DNA from 3 places in the Streptomyces sp. NPDC034085 genome. Region 1 is predicted to be linked to each of the others. Evidence: riboswitches for the same ligand, from Rfam matches in the RefSeq annotation. Region 1 holds a riboswitch; each other region holds the start of a gene.
The links. A riboswitch is a leader RNA that binds a small molecule or an ion and turns the genes downstream of it on or off. The one in region 1 is predicted to bind cyclic di-AMP.
Positions count from the first base shown of each region.

Region 2: linked by a shared signal. The riboswitch ahead of ACZ501_RS33325 (transglycosylase family protein) and the one ahead of ACZ501_RS25020 (M23 family metallopeptidase) in region 1 are both predicted to bind cyclic di-AMP.
Region 3: linked by a shared signal. The riboswitch ahead of ACZ501_RS24465 (M23 family metallopeptidase) and the one ahead of ACZ501_RS25020 (M23 family metallopeptidase) in region 1 are both predicted to bind cyclic di-AMP.

Region 1 covers NZ_JBVISL010000008.1:16,135-22,281, forward strand. Annotated here, with positions in the region: gene ACZ501_RS25015 (SGNH/GDSL hydrolase family protein) at 1-340, opposite strand, end outside; gene ACZ501_RS25020 (M23 family metallopeptidase) at 504-1,520, opposite strand; cyclic di-AMP (ydaO/yuaA leader) riboswitch at 1,525-1,690, opposite strand; gene ACZ501_RS25025 (tyrosine-protein phosphatase) at 2,006-2,824, shown strand; gene ACZ501_RS25030 (aspartate aminotransferase family protein) at 2,901-4,304, opposite strand; gene hpnH (adenosyl-hopene transferase HpnH) at 4,301-5,332, opposite strand; gene ACZ501_RS25040 (phosphorylase family protein) at 5,338-5,976, opposite strand; gene shc (squalene--hopene cyclase) at 5,976-6,147, opposite strand, start outside.
Region 2 covers NZ_JBVISL010000016.1:25,748-31,894, reverse strand. Annotated here, with positions in the region: gene ACZ501_RS33345 (Ppx/GppA phosphatase family protein) at 463-1,404, opposite strand; gene ACZ501_RS33340 (DUF501 domain-containing protein) at 1,401-1,943, opposite strand; gene ACZ501_RS33335 (FtsB family cell division protein) at 1,987-2,475, opposite strand; gene eno (phosphopyruvate hydratase) at 2,585-3,871, opposite strand; gene ACZ501_RS33325 (transglycosylase family protein) at 4,157-4,891, opposite strand; cyclic di-AMP (ydaO/yuaA leader) riboswitch at 4,894-5,066, opposite strand; gene ACZ501_RS33320 (transglycosylase family protein) at 5,341-6,147, opposite strand, start outside.
Region 3 covers NZ_JBVISL010000007.1:269,949-276,095, reverse strand. Annotated here, with positions in the region: gene ACZ501_RS24480 (DNA gyrase/topoisomerase IV subunit A) at 1-845, opposite strand, end outside; gene ACZ501_RS24475 (M16 family metallopeptidase) at 1,074-2,426, shown strand; gene ACZ501_RS24470 (M16 family metallopeptidase) at 2,447-3,814, shown strand; cyclic di-AMP (ydaO/yuaA leader) riboswitch at 4,079-4,238, shown strand; gene ACZ501_RS24465 (M23 family metallopeptidase) at 4,251-5,054, shown strand; gene ACZ501_RS24460 (GntR family transcriptional regulator) at 5,220-5,885, shown strand; gene ACZ501_RS24455 (HPr family phosphocarrier protein) at 6,135-6,147, opposite strand, start outside.

The DNA.
Region 1 (6,147 bases):
CGGCCACGGCCGCCTCGAACCGCTCCGCCACGTCGTCCGGGTCGCTGCCGGGACGGATGATGTCGTTGCCCCCCGCGCAGAAGGTGACGAGGTCGGGTGCGAGTTCCCTGGCCCTCGGGACCTGCTCGGCCACGATCTGGTCGAGAAGTTTCCCCCGCACGGCCAGATTCGCGTAGCGGAAGTCGTGTTCTTCGCGCTGATCGGCCAGGAGTACGGCGAGCCGGTCCGCCCAGCCGAGATATGAATCCCCGGATCCCGGGTCCCCCACGCCCTCGGTGAAGCTGTCCCCGATCGCCGCGTACGAGCCGATGGTCTTGAGTGTCGTCTTCGTCGCTGCCACGGGACGACATCCTTCACCTTGGCAACCAACCTACGCCAACGTAATGAGGGGTTGACGGACCGTGATCTATACCACGCGGGGGATAAGGAATAAGTACGCGTGGGGCCGGGACCCCCCTCGGGTCCCGGCCCCACGCGCGTCACGGTGCCGACGGCGGGTGCCGTCAGATGCTCACGCCCTTGGAGCGGAGGTAGCCGAGCGGGTCGATGTCGGAGCCGTAGGACGGGCCCGTACGGATCTCGAAGTGCAGGTGCGGGCCGGTCACGTTGCCGGTCGCGCCGGAGAGGCCGATGCGCTGGCCGCCGGTGACGCTCTGGCCCGCCGAGACGGACAGCGAGGAGAGGTGGCCGTACTGGGAGTACCTGCCGTCGGCGTGCCTGATGACGACCTCGTTGCCGTAGGCGCCGCCCCAGCCTGCGGAGACCACGGTGCCCGCACCGACGGCCTTGACCGTGGTGCCGGTGCTCGCGATGAAGTCGACGCCGGTGTGGTAGCCGGAGGACCACATGGCACCGCTCGCCCGGTACTGCGTGGAGATGCCGCCGCCGACGGGGGCGGTGAACCCGGAGGAGGTGGCGGGCGCTGCGGGCGCCGGGGCCTTCTCGCTCTTTGCCGCGGCGCCGGAGCCCTGGGCGGCCGGGCTGCCGTACGTCCGGCCGGCCTTGCCGCCGGAGCCCTTGGCGGACGCCCCGCCGGAGCCCTTCGCGGCCGGGGCCGCGTCGGCCGTGTCCTCGGAGGCGGCCGGAGCATCGCTCGAGGATTCCTCGGCCGGGGCCGCAGGAGCCTTCGGGGCGGGAGCCTGGGCCTGGCCGACGCCGCCGAGGGTGAGCTTCAGGCCGGGGTGGATGAGGGAGGGGTCCTCGCCGACGGCCTCGCGGTTGTCGGCGTACAGCCTCTCCCAGCCGCCGTCCAGGTGGCGCTCGGCGGCGATCTTCGAGAGGTAGTCGCCCGGCACCACCGTGTAGACGGCGGACGCGGCGGCGGGCGCGGCGGTCAGCGCCTGGGGGGCCTGCGCGTGGTGCGCGGGGGCGGTCTTCGCGGGCACGGCCGCCGGGGCGGCGTGGGCGCCGGCGGCACCCATCAGCGGGAGCGCGAGGGCCGCCCCGCCGGTTCCGGCCACGGCGAAACCGCGGGATATCGAACTGGACTTCGGACGGCGGTGCTTACCCTTTGCGGGCATGGCGAATTCCTCTCCGGCGCCTGCGAGGTGAGCTGTCGGGTTCGGACTGGAGATGTCCGGCCATACGTGCGGAGCACGGTTTCGGCTTCACCCCGAGCTGCACCGGACATGCTCCGGAGCAGCGGCCTACCTGGTTCCCCCGCTCCTGCCGCGCGCGGTGGTCGGGTGCGGTCCCCGGGCGGCGGCAGGATTAGGCGGTCCACCCGGATCGATCGCGAAGGTAATCGAGGCGGGCGCCGGGCAACAAGCCACGAATTCTCTGACGGAATCGCAGATATGGGGGATCAATGGAATTACGGTCACCCTGCGTCCATTCCGCACCCTCAACAACCGCTCCCACGAGGGAATTCGATTCCCGTGATCAGGCACGCACGGTCACCGTATGATCTGGCTCACGGGGCATGGCCCGATCTCGCCTCCACCTATGGCAAGTTGCTCCCAACCGGACCAATTCGGACACCCCAGGACCACGCGGAGGAGTACACGTGACCCAGCAGATACCCCAGCCCCTTCCGGCCGCCCCCGAGCCCGGTGCGCAGCTGACCGGAGTGCGCAACTTCCGTGACGTGGGCGGGCTGCCGACCGCGGACGGACGAAGGGTCAGGCCGGGACGACTGTTTCGAAGCGGACATCTCGCGCATGCCACCGAAACCGATACAGAGTTCCTCGCGTCGCTGGGCCTGCACACCGTCTTCGACTTCCGCAACGCGGTCGACCAGGCTCTGGAGGGCCCGGACGTCGAACTGCCGGGCGTGCTGAACGTGAACATCCCGCTGACGGACCCCGCCGACGGCCGGGAGTTCTGGACGATGGTCCGCGAAGGCGACCTCGAACAGCTCCGCGGCCTGCTGGGCGGGGGCAGGGGGGCCGCCCGCATGGCGGAGTCGTACCGCACGATCATCCGCACCCGCACCGCCGAGCACGGCCGCGTCCTGCACGCCCTGGCCGAGGACAGCGTCCCGGCGCTGATGCACTGCGCGGCGGGCAAGGACCGGGCGGGGCTGTCGATCGCGGTGACGCTGCTCGCGCTGGGCGTGGAGCGCGAGGCCATCGTGGCGGACTACCTGGAGTCGAACGCCCCGCACAACCGCTACCGGGTGCGCCGCGGCACCGACACGCCCGAGGCCCGCGCCCCCGAGGTGACGGAGCTGCTGGCCCCGCTGTTCGACGCCCGCGCGGAGTACCTGCTTGCGGCCTTCGCGACCATCGACGAGCTGTGGGGCGGGGCGGACCGCTACCTCGCGGAGGGGCTCGGGCTCGCCCCCGCCTCCCTCGGCCTGCTGCGGGACCGGCTCCTGGACTGACCCGCCGGAAAGAGGGCCGGCGGGGACCGGATACGCCCCCGCCGGCCGCCGGACAGCCGGCCCGGCGGTCGTCGGCTCAGCGGTTGCCGACCGCCTGCTTCACCAGCGTCCTGCCGAAGTCCCACATGAGCCCGCCCCCGCCGTGCGCCTCGTCCATGACCTCCCGGAAGGCCCCGACGAAACGCTCCACGTCCGCCTCGTCCACGACGAGCGGCGGGATGAGCTTGATGACCTCCAGGTGGTCCCCGGAGACCTGGGTGAGGATCCGGTGTTTGCGCAGCAGCGGCACCACGACCATCTGGGCGAACAGCCCCTTGCGGGCCGCCTGGAGCACCGCCCAGCGGCTGCGCAGGCCGAGCGAGGAGGGCTTGCCGAACTCGATGCCGATCATCAGCCCGCGCCCGCGCACCTCGTGCAGCAGCTCGTACTCGTCCACGAGCGCCGCGAGCCGCCCGCGCAGCAGGTCGCCCATCGCCCGGGCGTTGGCGACCAGCTGCTCGTCGTCCATGACGGAGAGCACCGCCAGCCCGGCCGCCATCGCCTGCGCGTTGGAGCCGAAGCTGGCGGAGTGCACCAGCACCCGGTCCATGGACGAGTACACCTTCTGGAAGATCCAGTCCTTGCCCAGGGTCGCGCCGACGGGCACGTAGCCGCCGGAGAGGGCCTTGGCCACGCACACCAGGTCCGGCTCCACGCCCGGCTCGTGCTGGTACGCGTAGAAGTCCCCGGTACGTCCGAGGCCCGTCTGCACCTCGTCGGCGATCAGGAGCGCCTTGTGCCGGTGCAGCAGCTCCTGCGCGGCGCGCAGGAAGCCGGGCGGGGCGGCATGCACGCCCTTGCCCTGGACCGGTTCGACCACGAAGGCGGCCACGTCCCCGCGCGCGAGCTCGCGCTCGAGCGCGGCCAGGTCCCCGAGCGCGATCTTCGTGTCGGGGAGCAGCGGGGCGAAGCCGTCGCGGAAGCCGCCTTCGCCGTTGACCGACAGCGAGCCCGTGGTCAGCCCGTGGAAGGCGTGGTCGCAGTAGAGGACCCTGGGCCGCCCGGTGGCGTACCGGGCGAACTTCAGGGCGGTCTCCACGGCCTCGGTGCCGCTGTTGCCGAAGAAGACCCGGTCGAGGTGGGGGCTGTACGACAGCAGCTTCTCGGCCAGCAGCCCGGGCAGCGGCTGGCAGTCGAAGCGGGTCAGGTCGGCGAGCTGGGCGTCCAGGACGTCGTGCAGGGCCCGGCGTACGACGGGGTGGTGCCGGCCCAGGCCCATCACCCCGAACCCGGCGAGCATGTCGAGGTAGTCGTTGCCCTCGGCGTCCCAGAAGTGGGCGCCCTCGGCCCGCTCGTAGACCTTGTCGAAGCCGATGGTGTGCAGCATGCGGGGCAGCTGGTGGTTGAGGTGGCGGGCGTGCAGCTCGTAGCGCTCCCCGCCGCGCTCGGCCAGCAGCGCGGCGAGGTCGAAGCCGCCCGGCCCGCCCTGTGCGGGGGTCATGCGGACGTGTCCCGGTTCCCGCCCAGGGTCTCGCGGGCCGCGCGCAGCGACTCCTTCAGCGACCCCATGGTGGCGAGGACGGCGGTGGGCTCGTAGCCGCAGTGCGCCATGCAGTTCGCGCAGCGCGGGTCCTTCCCGCGGCCGTACTTGCTCCAGTCGGTGTCCTCGATCAGCTCCCGGTACGTGGGCACGTAGCCGTCGCTCATCAGGTAGCAGGGGCGCTGCCAGCCGAAGAGCGAGTAATTGGGAATGGCCCAGGCGGTGCAGGGGAAATCGGCCTTGCCTTCGAGGAAGTCCAGGAAGAGCGGCGAGTGGTTGAGCCGCCAGCGCCGCCGGTTGCCGCCCGCGAAGGCCTTCTTGAAGAGTTCCCGGGTCTGCTCGACGCCCAGGAAGTGCTCCTGGTCGGGTGCCTTTTCGTAGGCATAGGCGGGCGAGATCATCATCTCGTCGACCTGGAGGTCGTCATTGAGGTAGTTCAGTACTTCGATGATCGTCTGCGGGGTGTCCGTGTTGAAGAAGGTGGAGTTGGTGGTCACCCGGAATCCGCGGCGCTTGGCCTCCTTGATGGCCGCGACCGCCTCATCGAAGACGCCCTCCTTGGCCACCGATTCGTCGTGGCGTTCGCGCAGTCCGTCGATGTGGACGGCGAAGGCGAAGTAGGGGGAAGGGGTGAATTTCTCGATCTTCTTGCGGAGCAGCAGGGCGTTGGTGCAGAGGAAGACGTATTTCCGCTTCGCCACCAGCTGGCGCACGATCTCGTGGATCTGCGGGTGCATCAGGGGTTCGCCACCCGCGATGGAGACCATCGGCGCGCCGGACTCCAGCACGGCGCCGACCGCCTGGGCGACGGGCATGCGCTGCTTGAGCACCCCGGCCGGGTGCTGGATCTTCCCGCAGCCCTCGCAGGCGAGGTTGCAGGCGTAGAGCGGTTCCAGCTCGACGATCAGCGGGAACTTCTCACGCTTGCGGAGCTTCTGTTCGAGAAGATAGGTCCCGACCCTGATGGACTGTCGCAACGGCATGGCCATCTGGTTCACCTCCTGGGGAGCAGTAACGAACGGTGCCATTCGTGGAACGCGGGCAGTAGGGCGCGCAGGACACGGAAGGCAGATATTCCACCCCGTACCGTGCCGATGCGGACGAGCTCGTGCTCCGGAGCGTCCACGACCACCCGGACGGCGGCAACGGGACGGCCCGGTGCTGCGGCGGTCCACAGGGTGGCCGCGGACTCCATGTCGACGGCGACGGCGCCGGTCGCGCGCAGCTGCGCGCGCTCCTGGCCGCGTACGACGTGGTCGGAGCCGGTCAGAGCGCCGGTGTGCACGGTCCGGCCGGGGACGGCACGGGCCAGGGCGCCGGCGAGCAGGGCGGTCCCGGTGCAGGTGACCACCCCGCGGGGGTCGCGGGTCTCCTCGGCGACGACCAGGTCCCCGGGGTGCATGCCGGGGACCAGGCCGGCGCAGAAACCGGTGGCGAGGACGGCCGCGCGGCGCATCCCGGGCCGCTCCAGGGCCCGGGCGACGGCCCGCTCGGCCGCGCGGGGGCCCATGCCGGTGCGCAGCAGGGCGCCGGGTACGGGTCCGGCGCGGCCCGCGCTGCGCAGGGCCGCCTGCTCGATGCGCAGGGCGCAGGCGACCAGCAGGGGCGGCGGGGGCTCCGCTGCGGCGGGCATCAGGACCCCCCGGCCGCGGCGGGGTGCCTGCGCCCGGGGCCGAACGGTTCTCCGTGGAGGTACCGGCCGAGGGCAGTGAGCGGGAACACCTGCCGGTAGAGGTGGTAGTTGATGGAGAAGTCCCAGGGGAAGCCGGTGCCGGTGAAGTACGGCTCGTCCCACGTGCCGTCG
Region 2 (6,147 bases), on a different contig from region 1:
CCCAGGTCATGGCGCGCAACGGGAACCAACAGGTAACGGGAGTCGTTGTTCACCCGTCCTGAACTGGCCTCCAGGGCCCCAACCGGACTGGACCACTGGGTTTCGTCCATACCTCTGATACGAAACCCGTTGCGGCCGCGCATCGCACAAACAGGTGCTGAAACGGCCCTGCGACCCCCGAAAAGGCCCTGCAGGACCCCCGTGTTGACCTGCCTGAGCCTTTTTCCTTGTGAAGAACTTCACGAACCTCGTTCCGAGAGGGGCACTTCCGGCCTCCCGGAGGCCCCCGCACTGCCCCCGCACTGCCGCCGCACCGGGCCCCCTCCCCCTCCCCACCAGCCGCCCATCGGGCGGAACCCGATGTTCAGCCACACCCCGCACGACACCCGCTGCACGCCCGCCCTCGAACGGCTCGAGGGGGCGCCCCACCGGGGCGCCCCCTCACACGTGCCGCGCCGCGGGTCAGGCCGCGGACCAGGCGATGCCGTCCAGGATGTCGTGCTCCGAGACGACGACCTCGGCGGCTCCGACGCGCTCCATGATCGCGAGCAGGACCAGGGCGCCCGCGCCGATCACGTCGACCCGGCCCGGGTGCATCACCGGGATGGCGGCGCGCTCGGCGTGGGTGGAGGTGAGCATGCGCTCGCTGATCTCGCGGACCTGCTCGTAGGAGATCCGGGAGTGGTGGATCGCCGACCAGTCGTACTCGGCCAGGCCCAGGGCGATCGCCGCGACCGTGGTCACCGAGCCCGCGAGGCCCACCAGGGTGCGGGCCTCGCCCAGCGGGACCGTCTCCGCGGCCAGGTCCAGGGCCGCCTCGATGTCGGCGCGCATGGCGGCGACCTGCGCCGCGGTCGGCGGGTCGGTGACCTCCCCGTCCACCACCAGGTGGCGCTCGGTCATCCGGACGCAGCCCACGTCGACCGAGCGGGCGGCCCGTACGCGGTCCTCGCCGACGACGAACTCGGTCGAGCCGCCGCCGATGTCCACCACCAGGAACGGGCGTTCAAGGTGCTCGTGCGCGACGAGCTCCTTGGTGGCGCCGGTGAAGGAGAACTCCGCCTCCTGGTCGCCGGAGATCACCTCGGGCTCGACGCCGAGGACGTCGAGGACCCCCTGCACGAACTCGTCCCGGTTCTCGGCGTCGCGCGAGGCCGACGTGGCCACGAAGCGGACCCGCTCGGCCCCGAACTCCTTGATCACCCCGGCGTACTCGCGGCAGGCCGCGAAGGTGCGCTCCAGCGCCTCGGGAGCCAGCCGTCCCGTCTTGTCCACGCCCTGCCCGAGCCTGACGATCGTCATCCGGCGGTCGAGCTCGACCAGCTCCCCGGTGGCCGGGTCGCAGTCGGCGACGAGGAGGCGGATGGAGTTCGTACCGCAGTCGATGCCCGCGACCCGGGTCATGCGGACTCCTCCGCCTTCTTCTCCCCGCACGGGGTGACGCAGGGACCCTTGGCCCACCACTCGGGCAGCATGGCCAGCGCCTCGTCGCCGAACGGGTTCACCCCGGGCCCGGCGGCCAGCGAGTGGCCCACCAGGACGTGCAGGCACTTGACCCGGTCCGGCATGCCGCCGGCGCTCGGGAAGCCCTGGAGCACCTCGATGGCGTCGCGGCGCCGGATGTAGTCCTCGTGCGCCTTCCGGTACGCGGCGGCGAGCTCCGGGTCCTCGGCGAGCCGGGCCTGCATCTCCTTCATCACGCCGTTGGCCTCCAGCGTGCCGATAGCGGAGGCCGCGCGCGGGCACGTCAGGTAGTACAGCGTCGGGAACGGGGTGCCGTCGGGCAGTCGGGGTGCGGTCTCCACGACGTCCGGACGGCCGCAGGGGCAGCGGTGCGCGATGGCGCGCAGCCCGCGCGGCGGGCGGCCGAGCTGCTGCTCGAACGCCTCGATGTCCGCGTCGGTCGGCTCGGTCCGGTCGGTCTGGGGCGGGGGAGTCTGCATGCCTGGAGGAAGTCTCTTCGTTCGGTCGTACGTGATGGGTGGGTCATTCACCGGGGCGGTCGGCCTTGTCGACGCCGTCCCAGACGTTGGAGTACCAGGGGCGGTCGGAACCGTCCTGCCCGCCGCGGCGGTGCTCCGGGGCCGCGGCCCCGGGGTCGGTCATGATGTAGCCGATCTCCCCCGGGCGCAGGAAGTGCAGGTGCTTGCGCGCCTGCTGCTCCGCGTAGGCGGGGTCCTGCCAGCGGGCCTTCTCGTCGCGGAGCTGTTCGAGGCGCTTGCGCGCGGTGTCCGCGGCCCGCTGCTGGTCCGCGATCTCCGAGCGCTGGGAGACGTACTGGCGCATCGGGTACGCGAGGGCGACGACCAGCGTACAGAGGACGAGCACCAGCAGCGCCGCCCGGCCGGTGAGCCGGCTGCGCCGGATGTGCCGGCGGGACTGCGAGCGGTAGACGTGCGCCGCGGTCCGCTCGCCGAGCTGCTTGAGCCGGGTCGCGGTCGAGAAGGTGGAGAACCGATCCCGGTTCCCGGCCATGGCCCCGCCTCCCCTGTGCGCGCACTACGCAATACGTCCCCGCACACGGTACGGGACCGAGTGCGGGGACGTACGGACGCCAAGCCAGGGGTGTCCCCCTAAGAGGGTGTCAGCCCTTGAAGCGCGGGAAGGCGGAGCGGCCCGCGTACACGGCGGCGTCGTCGAGGATCTCCTCGATGCGCAGCAGCTGGTTGTACTTGGCGACGCGGTCCGAGCGGGCCGGGGCGCCGGTCTTGATCTGACCGCAGTTCACGGCGACGGCGAGGTCGGCGATGGTGACGTCCTCGGTCTCGCCGGAGCGGTGCGACATCATGCACTTGAAGCCGTTGCGCTGGGCCATCTCGACGGCGTCGAGGGTCTCGGTCAGCGAACCGATCTGGTTCACCTTCACGAGCAGGGCGTTCGCGGAGCCCTCCTCGATGCCGCGGGCCAGGCGCTCGGGGTTGGTGACGAAGAGGTCGTCGCCGACGATCTGGACCTTGGAGCCCAGGCGGTCGGTGATGGTCTTCCAGCCGGCCCAGTCGTCCTCGAACAGCGGGTCCTCGATGGAGACCAGCGGGTACGCCTCGACGAGCTCGGCGTAGTAGTCGGTCATCTCGGCGGCCGAGCGGGACTGGCCCTCGAACTCGTACTTGCCGTCCTTGTAGAACTCGGACGCGGCGACGTCGAGCGCGAGCGCGATGTCCTTGCCCGGGGTGTAACCGGCCTGCTTGATGGCCTCGATGATGAGGTCGAGCGCGGCGCGGTTGGACTCCAGGTTCGGGGCGAAGCCGCCCTCGTCGCCCAGACCGGTGGACAGGCCCTTGGTGTGCAGGACCTTCTTGAGGGTGTGGTAGACCTCGGCGCCCCAGCGCAGCGCCTCGGAGAAGGACTCCGCGCCGATCGGGGCGATCATGAACTCCTGGATGTCGACGTTGGAGTCGGCGTGCGACCCACCGTTGAGGATGTTCATCATCGGAACGGGCAGCAGGTGCGCGTTCGGGCCGCCGAGGTAGCGGAACAGCGGCAGGTCCGAGGCCTCCGACGCGGCGTGCGCGACGGCCAGGGACACGCCGAGGATGGCGTTGGCGCCGAGGGAGCCCTTGTTGTCGGTGGCGTCCAGGTCGAACATGGCCTGGTCGATCAGGCGCTGCTCGGTGGCGTCGTAGCCGACGAGCTCCGGGCCGATCTGCTCGATGACGGCGAGGACGGCCTTCTCGACACCCTTGCCGAAGTAACGGCTGGGGTCGCCGTCACGGAGCTCGATGGCCTCGAAGGCACCGGTGGAGGCGCCGGACGGAACGGCAGCACGGCCGGTGCTGCCGTCGTCGAGGCCCACCTCGACCTCGACCGTGGGGTTGCCTCGGGAGTCCAGGATTTCCCGGGCTACGACGACGTCGATGGACGGCACGAGCATCTCCTTCTGGGATGTGACGCTGGGTGTGCGGTGGCGGTGGACCGTGGGACGGCCCTTGCCGACTAGAGCCTAACCGGCTCGGGGCAGTGGGCTGCCCGACCGCCCGGGTCCTGGGACGAAAAAGGTGCCGAATACCCGCCTTCCGGGACATACGGCCCTTGGTTCCTGACGCTCCGGGGGCCGTGACGGCCCGGCAGGAGGCGGGGCGCGCACGACATGCCGCCGCCCGGCGCGCGGGGTACGCGCGCCGGGCGGCGGGGGTGGTGCGAGGTGTTACGCCGGGATTCAGGCGAGCTTCAGCTTCTGGCCCGGGAAGATCAGGTCGGCGTCGGGGACGGTGTCCTTGTTCAGCTCGAAGAGCTTCTCCCAGCCGCCCTTGACGCCGTTGGCCTGGGCGATGGTGCCCAGGGTGTCGCCCTCCTGGACCACGTACGAACCGTTGCCGGTCTGCGGGGTCTGGGACTTCGGGGCGGACGGCTTGGTCACCGGGGAGGTGCCCTTGGTGCCCTTGGTCTCGAGGTCCGGGGTGGCCGGCTTCGCGGGCTTGGCCGGGGCCGGCTTGGCCGGAGCGGGCTTGGCGGGGGCCGGCTTGGCCGGGGCGGGCTTGGCCGGGGCCGGCTTGGAGGCCGAGCCGCCGCCGCTGTACGAGGAGTTGGACAGGCCGACGCCGCAGTGCGGCCAGGCGCCCTTGCCCTGGCCCTTGAGGACCTTCTCGGCGATCGCTATCTGCTGGGACTTGCTGGCCTGGTTGGCCTGCGCGGCGTACGCCTTGCCGCCGTACGCGGCCCACGTCGAGGACGAGAACTGCAGGCCGCCGTAGTAGCCGTTGCCGGTGTTGATGGACCAGTTGCCGCCGGACTCGCAGGCGGCGACCTTGTCCCACTCGGACGCGGTGGCGGCGCTGGCGGTGCCCGCGGCCATCAGCGGGGCCGCGACGGCGACACCGGCGACACCGGCGAGCGTGACGATGCGGACGGCCTTGGAGCCGCGGCGGTGCTTGCCCTTGCCGGAAAGCAGCATGGATTTCTCCTCACCGACGCCTTCGAGGTGAGCTGTCGGGTTCGGGCGGATGAGTTGCCCGGTCACGCGGCGCGGCGCGTGTCTTCACCCCTAGCCGGTACGCGGGCCGTCTCTCGACGGCCGTTCCCGGCGCCTACCTTGGTTCCCCCGCTCCTGCCTTCGGCGCTTGCGCGACGACTGTTCCCTCCGTCCGCCGGCAGGATTCGGCGATGCGGTCGAAGGAGCCCGCGGTGGCGAGCGGTTCAGAAGGTAGACAGGTCTCTCCCCGATGTTCAACGTGTGATTTTGGGGAGAAACCGGCCTACTTGCCTTCCACTGGAGCGCGTTTGCGCAGGTGAGAGCCGGGTTTGCGGAAGTTCCGGAACGAGACACGCCAGTTGACCGGAAGAGATGCATGTCTCATTTGCCGATAGTGGACATTCAACCCTTAAAGGGTGTCCGAACTGCCCCTATTTCTTGGTTAGATCCAGGTTCTGGCCGGGCTTGATGAGGTCCGCGTCCTGCCCGATGACCTGCTCGTTGGCCTGGTAGAGGGCATTCCAGCCGCCCTTGAGCCCGTTGGCGTCCGCGATGGCCGCGAGGCTGTCGCCCGGCTTCACCGTGTACGTGGGCTCCGCGGCGGCGGCTGACGCCGTGCCAGGGGCCGCCGGCAGCTCCAGTGCCGCCGGGCCGCGGTGCTTGCCCGAGCCGTCGCCCGCCTCGGCGCCCGGGGCGCCGGCCGGCGAGGCGCCCGGAGTGGCCGGGGCGGTGGGCGTGACGCCCGGGGTGGCGGGGGCCGTCGGGTCCGCCGGGGCGGTCGGCGTGCCCGGGGTGGCCGGGGTGCCGGGGGCGGTGGGCGTGCCGGGGGCGGTCGGGGTGCCCGGGGCGGTGGGCGTGCCCGGGGTGGCCGGCGGCGTCATGGGCGCGGAGGGCGGCGCCGTCAGGTCCGGCTCGGGCATGACGGGAAGTCCGCTGGAGGGTCCCAGCGGGTAGTCCGGCAGTCCGCTCGGGCCGGTGGACGGCGTGCCGGGCGGCGGGGTCGGGGCACCGAAGTCCGTGGAGGGCTTGCCCTTGCCGGTGACGGGCACCGAGTCGTCCGGCCGGGTCGGGGTGGGCGCGACCGGCCCGGGGTTCTTGTTGTCGCCCGGGTCCACCTCGGCCTTGGGCCCCTGCTGGGTCAGCCCGGCCGAGGCGGAGCACAGCGGCCATGCCTGGGGTCCCTGGGAGGCCAGCACCCGCTCGGCCACCGCTATCTGCTGCGAGCGGCTGGCGAGGTC
Region 3 (6,147 bases), on a different contig from region 1:
TTCTCGGGGCCCACCGTGAAGGGCAGTTCGGTGACGACCAGGCCCTTGCGGCGCGCGGTGACGTCCTCCACGGAGACCGTCGCGCGGATCTTGAACGTGCCGCGGCCGTTCTCGTAGGCGTCCTTGATGCCGGACAGCCCCACGATCCGCCCGCCGGTCGGCAGGTCGGGGCCCGGCACGAAGCGCATCAGCGCCTCCAGGTCCGCCTCCGGGTACCGGATCAGGTGGCGGGCGGCCGCGATGACCTCGCCCAGGTTGTGCGGGGCCATGTTGGTGGCCATGCCGACGGCGATCCCGGAGGCGCCGTTCACCAGGAGGTTCGGATAGGCCGCCGGCAGGGCGACGGGCTCGCGCTCCTGGCCGTCGTAGTTGGCGGTGAAGTCGACGGTGTCCTCGTCGATCGACTCCGTCATCAGCGAGGTGGCGTCGGCCATCCGGCACTCGGTGTAGCGCATCGCGGCCGGCGGGTCGTCGTTGCCGAGCGAGCCGAAGTTGCCGTGGCCGTCGACCAGCGGCAGCCGCATCGAGAAGGGCTGGGCCATGCGCACGAGGGCGTCGTAGATCGACGCGTCGCCGTGCGGGTGCAGCTTGCCCATCACCTCGCCGACGACGCGGGCGCACTTGACGTACCCCCGGTCGGGCCGCAGGCCCATCTCGTTCATCTGGTAGACGATGCGCCGGTGCACCGGCTTCATCCCGTCGCGGGCGTCGGGCAGGGCGCGGGAGTAGATCACCGAGTACGCGTACTCGAGGAAGGAGCCCTGCATTTCGTCGACGACGTCGATGTCGAGGATCTTCTCCTCGAAATCCTCCGGCGGCGGGGTCTTCGTGCTGCGGCGGGCCATCGCTGCGCGGCTCCTTAACCAAGGTTCGGGGTGTACTGGGTGGATCTGGCGTGGTTGACGCGGACCATTGTGGCCCGAGGCACCGACAACGCCGACTCCGACCCCGGGGGTCCCCCCGTACGGAGTGCGGGGGAGTGACCCGGGAACTTATCCGGCCGTCGGCGCGCTTGCATACAGTGGCAGGTCTGACAGAAATCTCTGCATCGCGATCGAAGGGACCACATGCCCATGGGTCACACGGCCACAGCTCAGGCCGGCTCCGGCGGCCTGACAGCGACCGAGCACCGGCTGGCCAACGGCCTGCGCGTGGTGCTGTCCGAGGACCACCTCACTCCGGTCGCCGCCGTCTGCCTCTGGTACGACGTCGGCTCCCGCCACGAAGTCAAGGGGCGGACCGGTCTGGCTCACCTCTTCGAGCACCTGATGTTCCAGGGTTCGGCGAGCGTACCGGGCAACGGCCACTTCGAGCTCGTCCAGGGGGCCGGAGGCTCGCTGAACGGCACCACCAGCTTCGAGCGCACCAACTACTTCGAGACGATGCCGGCGCACCAGCTGGAACTCGCCCTGTGGCTGGAGGCGGACCGCATGGGCTCGCTGCTGGCCGCCCTGGACGACGAGTCCATGGAGAACCAGCGCGACGTGGTCAAGAACGAGCGCCGCCAGCGCTACGACAACGTCCCGTACGGCACCGCCTTCGAGCGGCTGACCGCCCTCGCCTACCCCGAGGGCCACCCGTACCACCACACCCCGATCGGCTCGATGGCCGACCTGGACGCCGCCTCCCTGGAGGACGCGCGCCACTTCTTCCGTACGTACTACGCGCCCAACAACGCCGTGCTGTCGGTCGTGGGCGACATCGACCCCGAGCGGACCCTCGCCTGGATCGAGAAGTACTTCGGCACCATCCCGGCGCACGACGGCAAGCAGCCGCCCCGCGACGGCACGCTCCCCGACACCATGGGCGGGCAGCTGCGCGAGGAGATCGTCGAGGAGGTCCCGGCCCGCGCGCTGATGGCCGCCTACCGGCTGCCGCACGACGGCACCCGCGAGTGCGACGCCGCCGACGTGGCGCTGACCGTGCTGGGCGGCGGCGAGTCCTCCCGGCTGCACAACCGCCTGGTACGCCGCGACCAGACGGCCGTGGCGGCCGGTTTCGGCATGCTGCGCCTGGCCGGCGCGCCCTCGCTGGGCTGGCTGGACGTCAAGACCTCCAGCGGCGTCGAGGTGCCCGCCATCGAGGCGGCCGTCGACGAGGAGCTCGCCCGGTTCGCCGCCGAGGGCCCGACGGCGGAGGAGATGGAGCGCGCCCAGGCACAGCTGGAGCGCGAATGGCTGGACCGGCTGAGCACGGTGGCCGGCCGCGCCGACGAACTGTGCCGCTTCGCGGTCCTGTTCGGCGACCCGCAGCTCGCGCTGACCGCCGTCCAGCGGGTGCTGGACGTCACCGCCGAGGAGGTGCAGGCCGTGGCCGCGGCCCGGCTGCGCCCCGACAACCGCGCGGTACTGGTCTACGAGCCGCTGGCCGGCGCCGAGGCCCACGAGACCGAGCAGCACGACGAGAACGAGGGGGCGGAGCAGTGAGCGACACCGCAGCCGTCACGATGACCTTCCACCCGCGGCCGCAGGCCGGCGAGGCGAAGCCGTGGGCCTTCCCGGCCCCCGAGCGCTCCACGCTCCCCAACGGCCTGACCCTGCTGCGCTGCCACCGCCCCGGCCAGCAGGTGGTGGCGGTCGAGGTCAACCTCGCGGCACCGCTGGACGCCGAGCCCGAGGGCCTCGACGGGGTCGCCACGATCATGGCCCGCGCCCTGTCGGAGGGCACCGACAAGCACTCCGCCGAGGAGTTCGCCGCGGAGCTGGAGCGCTGCGGCGCCACGCTGGACGCCCACGCGGACCACCCGGGCCTGCGGGTCTCCCTGGAGGTCCCGGCCTCCCGCCTGCCCAAGGCGCTCGGACTGCTCGCCGAGGCGCTGAGCGCCCCCGCCTTCGCCGACAGCGAGGTCGACCGCCTGGTGCGCAACCGGCTCGACGAGATCCCGCACGAGCTGGCCAACCCCCAGCGCCGCGCCGCCAAGGAGCTCTCCAAGGAGCTGTTCCCGGCGTCGCTGCGGATGTCCCGCCCGCGCCAGGGCACCGAGGAGACGGTCGCGCGGATCGACTCCGCCGCCGTACGCGCCTTCTACGAGGCCCACGTACGCCCCTCCACCGCCACCGTGGTGGTCGTCGGCGACCTGACCGGCACCGACCTGGACGCCCTGCTGGCGGACACCCTGGGCACCTGGACCGGCAACACCGCCGCGCCCCGCCCCGTGCAGCCGGTGACGGCCGACGACACGGGCCGCGTGGTCATCGTGGACCGGCCGGGCGCCGTCCAGACGCAGCTGCTGATCGGCCGGATCGGGCCGGACCGGCACGACATTGTCTGGGCCCCGCAGGTGCTCGGCACGTACTGCCTCGGCGGCACCCTCACCTCCCGCCTGGACAAGGTGCTGCGCGAGGAGAAGGGCTACACCTACGGCGTGCGGGCCTTCGGGCAGGTGCTGCGCTCGACCGCCGACGGCAAGGGCGCCTCGATGCTCGCCATCAGCGGTTCGGTGGACACCCCCAACACCGGTCCGGCGCTGCAGGACCTGTGGCAGGTGCTGCGGACCCTCGCGGAGGGCGGACTGACCGACGCCGAGCGGGACGTGGCGGTGCAGAACCTGGTGGGTGTGGCTCCGCTGAAGTTCGAGACGGCCGCCTCGGTCGCCGGGACGCTCGCCGACCAGGTGGAGCAGGAGCTGCCGGACGACTACCAGGCGCGGCTGTACGCGCGGCTGGCCGAAACCGGTACCGCCGAGGCCACTTCGGCGGTCGTGAACGCCTTCCCGGTGGACCGCCTGGTCACGATCCTGGTGGGTGACGCGGCGCAGATCGAGGAGCCCGTCCTGGCCCTCGGGATCGGTGAGGTCACCGTCGTCTCCAACTGAGCGGCGCGACCGTCCCCGGCCGGGCGGCGCGACCGTCCCCAACTGCACGTCGAGGGACCCGAGACGGACCGGTGACGAGTCCGTTTCCGGGGGGCTCCGGTGGAACATCCACCGGAGCCCCCTTTGTCCGTTTAGTGGCGTCGTTGCTCGTATGCGGTGTGGCGTACGCAACAAAAGCGCGCGTGTGTTTGGCGATTGACTGATGATCCGCCTAGCGTCGGCCGTGCTGTTCGTCAGTTGAACCCGCCGCACCCCCGCGGCACCGGACAGCGATCGCCGAGTCCCCGTCAGGCGCGAGCCTGGGGAGCCGGGGACCCACATGAGTCCCTGGGGTGAATCGGACCCCCTCGCAAGAGGAGGCCCGTAGGAGACCTTCCTGCTCCGAACCCGTCAGCTAACCCGGTAGGCGAGAGGGAAGGAAAGGATCACCCCCTTCATGGCGTTTGGCAGTCGTGCCGCCGGTTCTGGTAAGCACCGTGGTTCCAGCCGTCTGAGCCGCAAGACCGCCGGCTACGCCGGCATCGCCGCCCTCGCCACCACGGGCGTGGTCGGCACCCTGGCCGCTCCGGCCTTCGCGGCGGACCACCACAACGCCCCGTCCATGGAGGACACCGGCCAGAACGCGGTCGTCGTCGCCGACGGCCTGCAGGACGACATCGAGGTCCAGGCCGAGTCCCAGCAGCGCGCCGCCGAGGCCGTCGCCGCCCAGGCCCAGGCCGAGGCCGAGGCGAAGACGCGTGCCGCCGAGGCCAAGCGCGCCGCCGAGGCCAAGGAGAAGGCCGAGCGCGAGGCCGCCGAGAAGGCCGCCCGCGAGGAGGCCCGCAAGCGCCTCAACACCTTCGTGGCCCCCGTCGACGGCTCCTACGTCAGCACCCAGTACGGCGCGGGCGGCGGCATGTGGTCCTCCGGCAGCCACACGGGCATCGACTTCCACGCCGACGAGGGCAGCATCGTCCACGCGGTGGGCGCGGGCACCGTCGTCGAGGCCGGCTGGGGCGGCGCCTACGGCAACAACGTCGTGATCCGCCACAACGACGGCACCTACACCCAGTACGGCCACCTGCTCTCGCTGAGCGTCTCCGCCGGCGAGACGGTCACCCCCGGCCAGCAGATCGGCCTGTCGGGCTCCACGGGCAACTCCAGCGGCCCGCACCTGCACTTCGAGGCCCGCACCGGCGCCACGTACGGCACGGACATCAACCCGCTGACGTACCTGCGCAACCACGGCGTCGGGATCTGACCCGCAGCACGCTCCACCGAAGAAGGCCCCGGCTCACCGAGCCGGGGCCTTCTTCGTCGTGCCGCCGTCCGGATTGCAGGCCCTCTTCGGGAATTGCCGTGTGGTGCAATAGAGTCGCAGCACGGCCACGATAAACCGAAAAACGAAACCAGCGGAGGTCCGGCCTTGCGTATTCCGGCGCACGCGGTGTGCACAGCGATCCGCGACGATATTGTCTCCGGATTCTTCGGGCCGGGCAGCCGGCTGACCGAGGAGGTGCTCGCCCGCCGCTACGGGGTTTCCCGCGTCCCGGTCCGCGAGGCGCTGCGCACCCTGGAGTCCGAGGGCTTCGTCACCACCCGCCGGCACGCGGGCGCCTGCGTCGCCGAGCCGACCGAGCAGGAGGCCGCCGACCTCCTGGAGCTGCGCGTGCTGCTGGAGCCGCTCGCCGCCTCGCGCGCCGCCCGGCGCCGCACGGACGGCCACCTGAAGGTGCTGCGCGGACTGGTCAGGCTGGGACGGGAAGGGGCCAGGCGGGGGCAGGGGGAGGATCTGCGGGCCCTGGGCGGCTGGTTCCACGAGACCCTGGCCCAGGCCTCGGGCAGCCCGGGGCTGATCGCCCTGCTGACCCAGACGCGTCACAAGATCGCCTGGATGTTCGCGGTCGGGGCGCCGGTGCAGCCCGTGGAGTGCTGGGCCGAGCACGGGGCGATCGTGGACGCCGTCGCGCGCGGCGACGCGGAGCGGGCCCGGGCCCTGACCGCGCTGCACGCGCAGCGGGCGGCGCAGGCGCACCGCCCGAGGGTGAGGAATCCGCAACCTGCCGTAAACACGGCGAGCGCTCCGCATTAACACACTCCGTATACAACGGAGCGATATCCGCCCGGTTCCGGCCGCAGGCGAATTCTCTGCCCTCTTGACCGCCGCCGTGGCCCGAATTCGCCGCGCGCAATTCCGGGACGACCCGGAAGGGCGGGAAAGGCCCTGGAATTCCAGCCGCCGTGCGGCCGGAAAACGCGGAAGCCGCAGTCCCCGTGGTGGCGGGGGCTGCGGCTTCCGTCGTACCGCGCGGGGCGGCGAGGGCCTACCGGACCCGAAGGGTCAGACGGTCTCG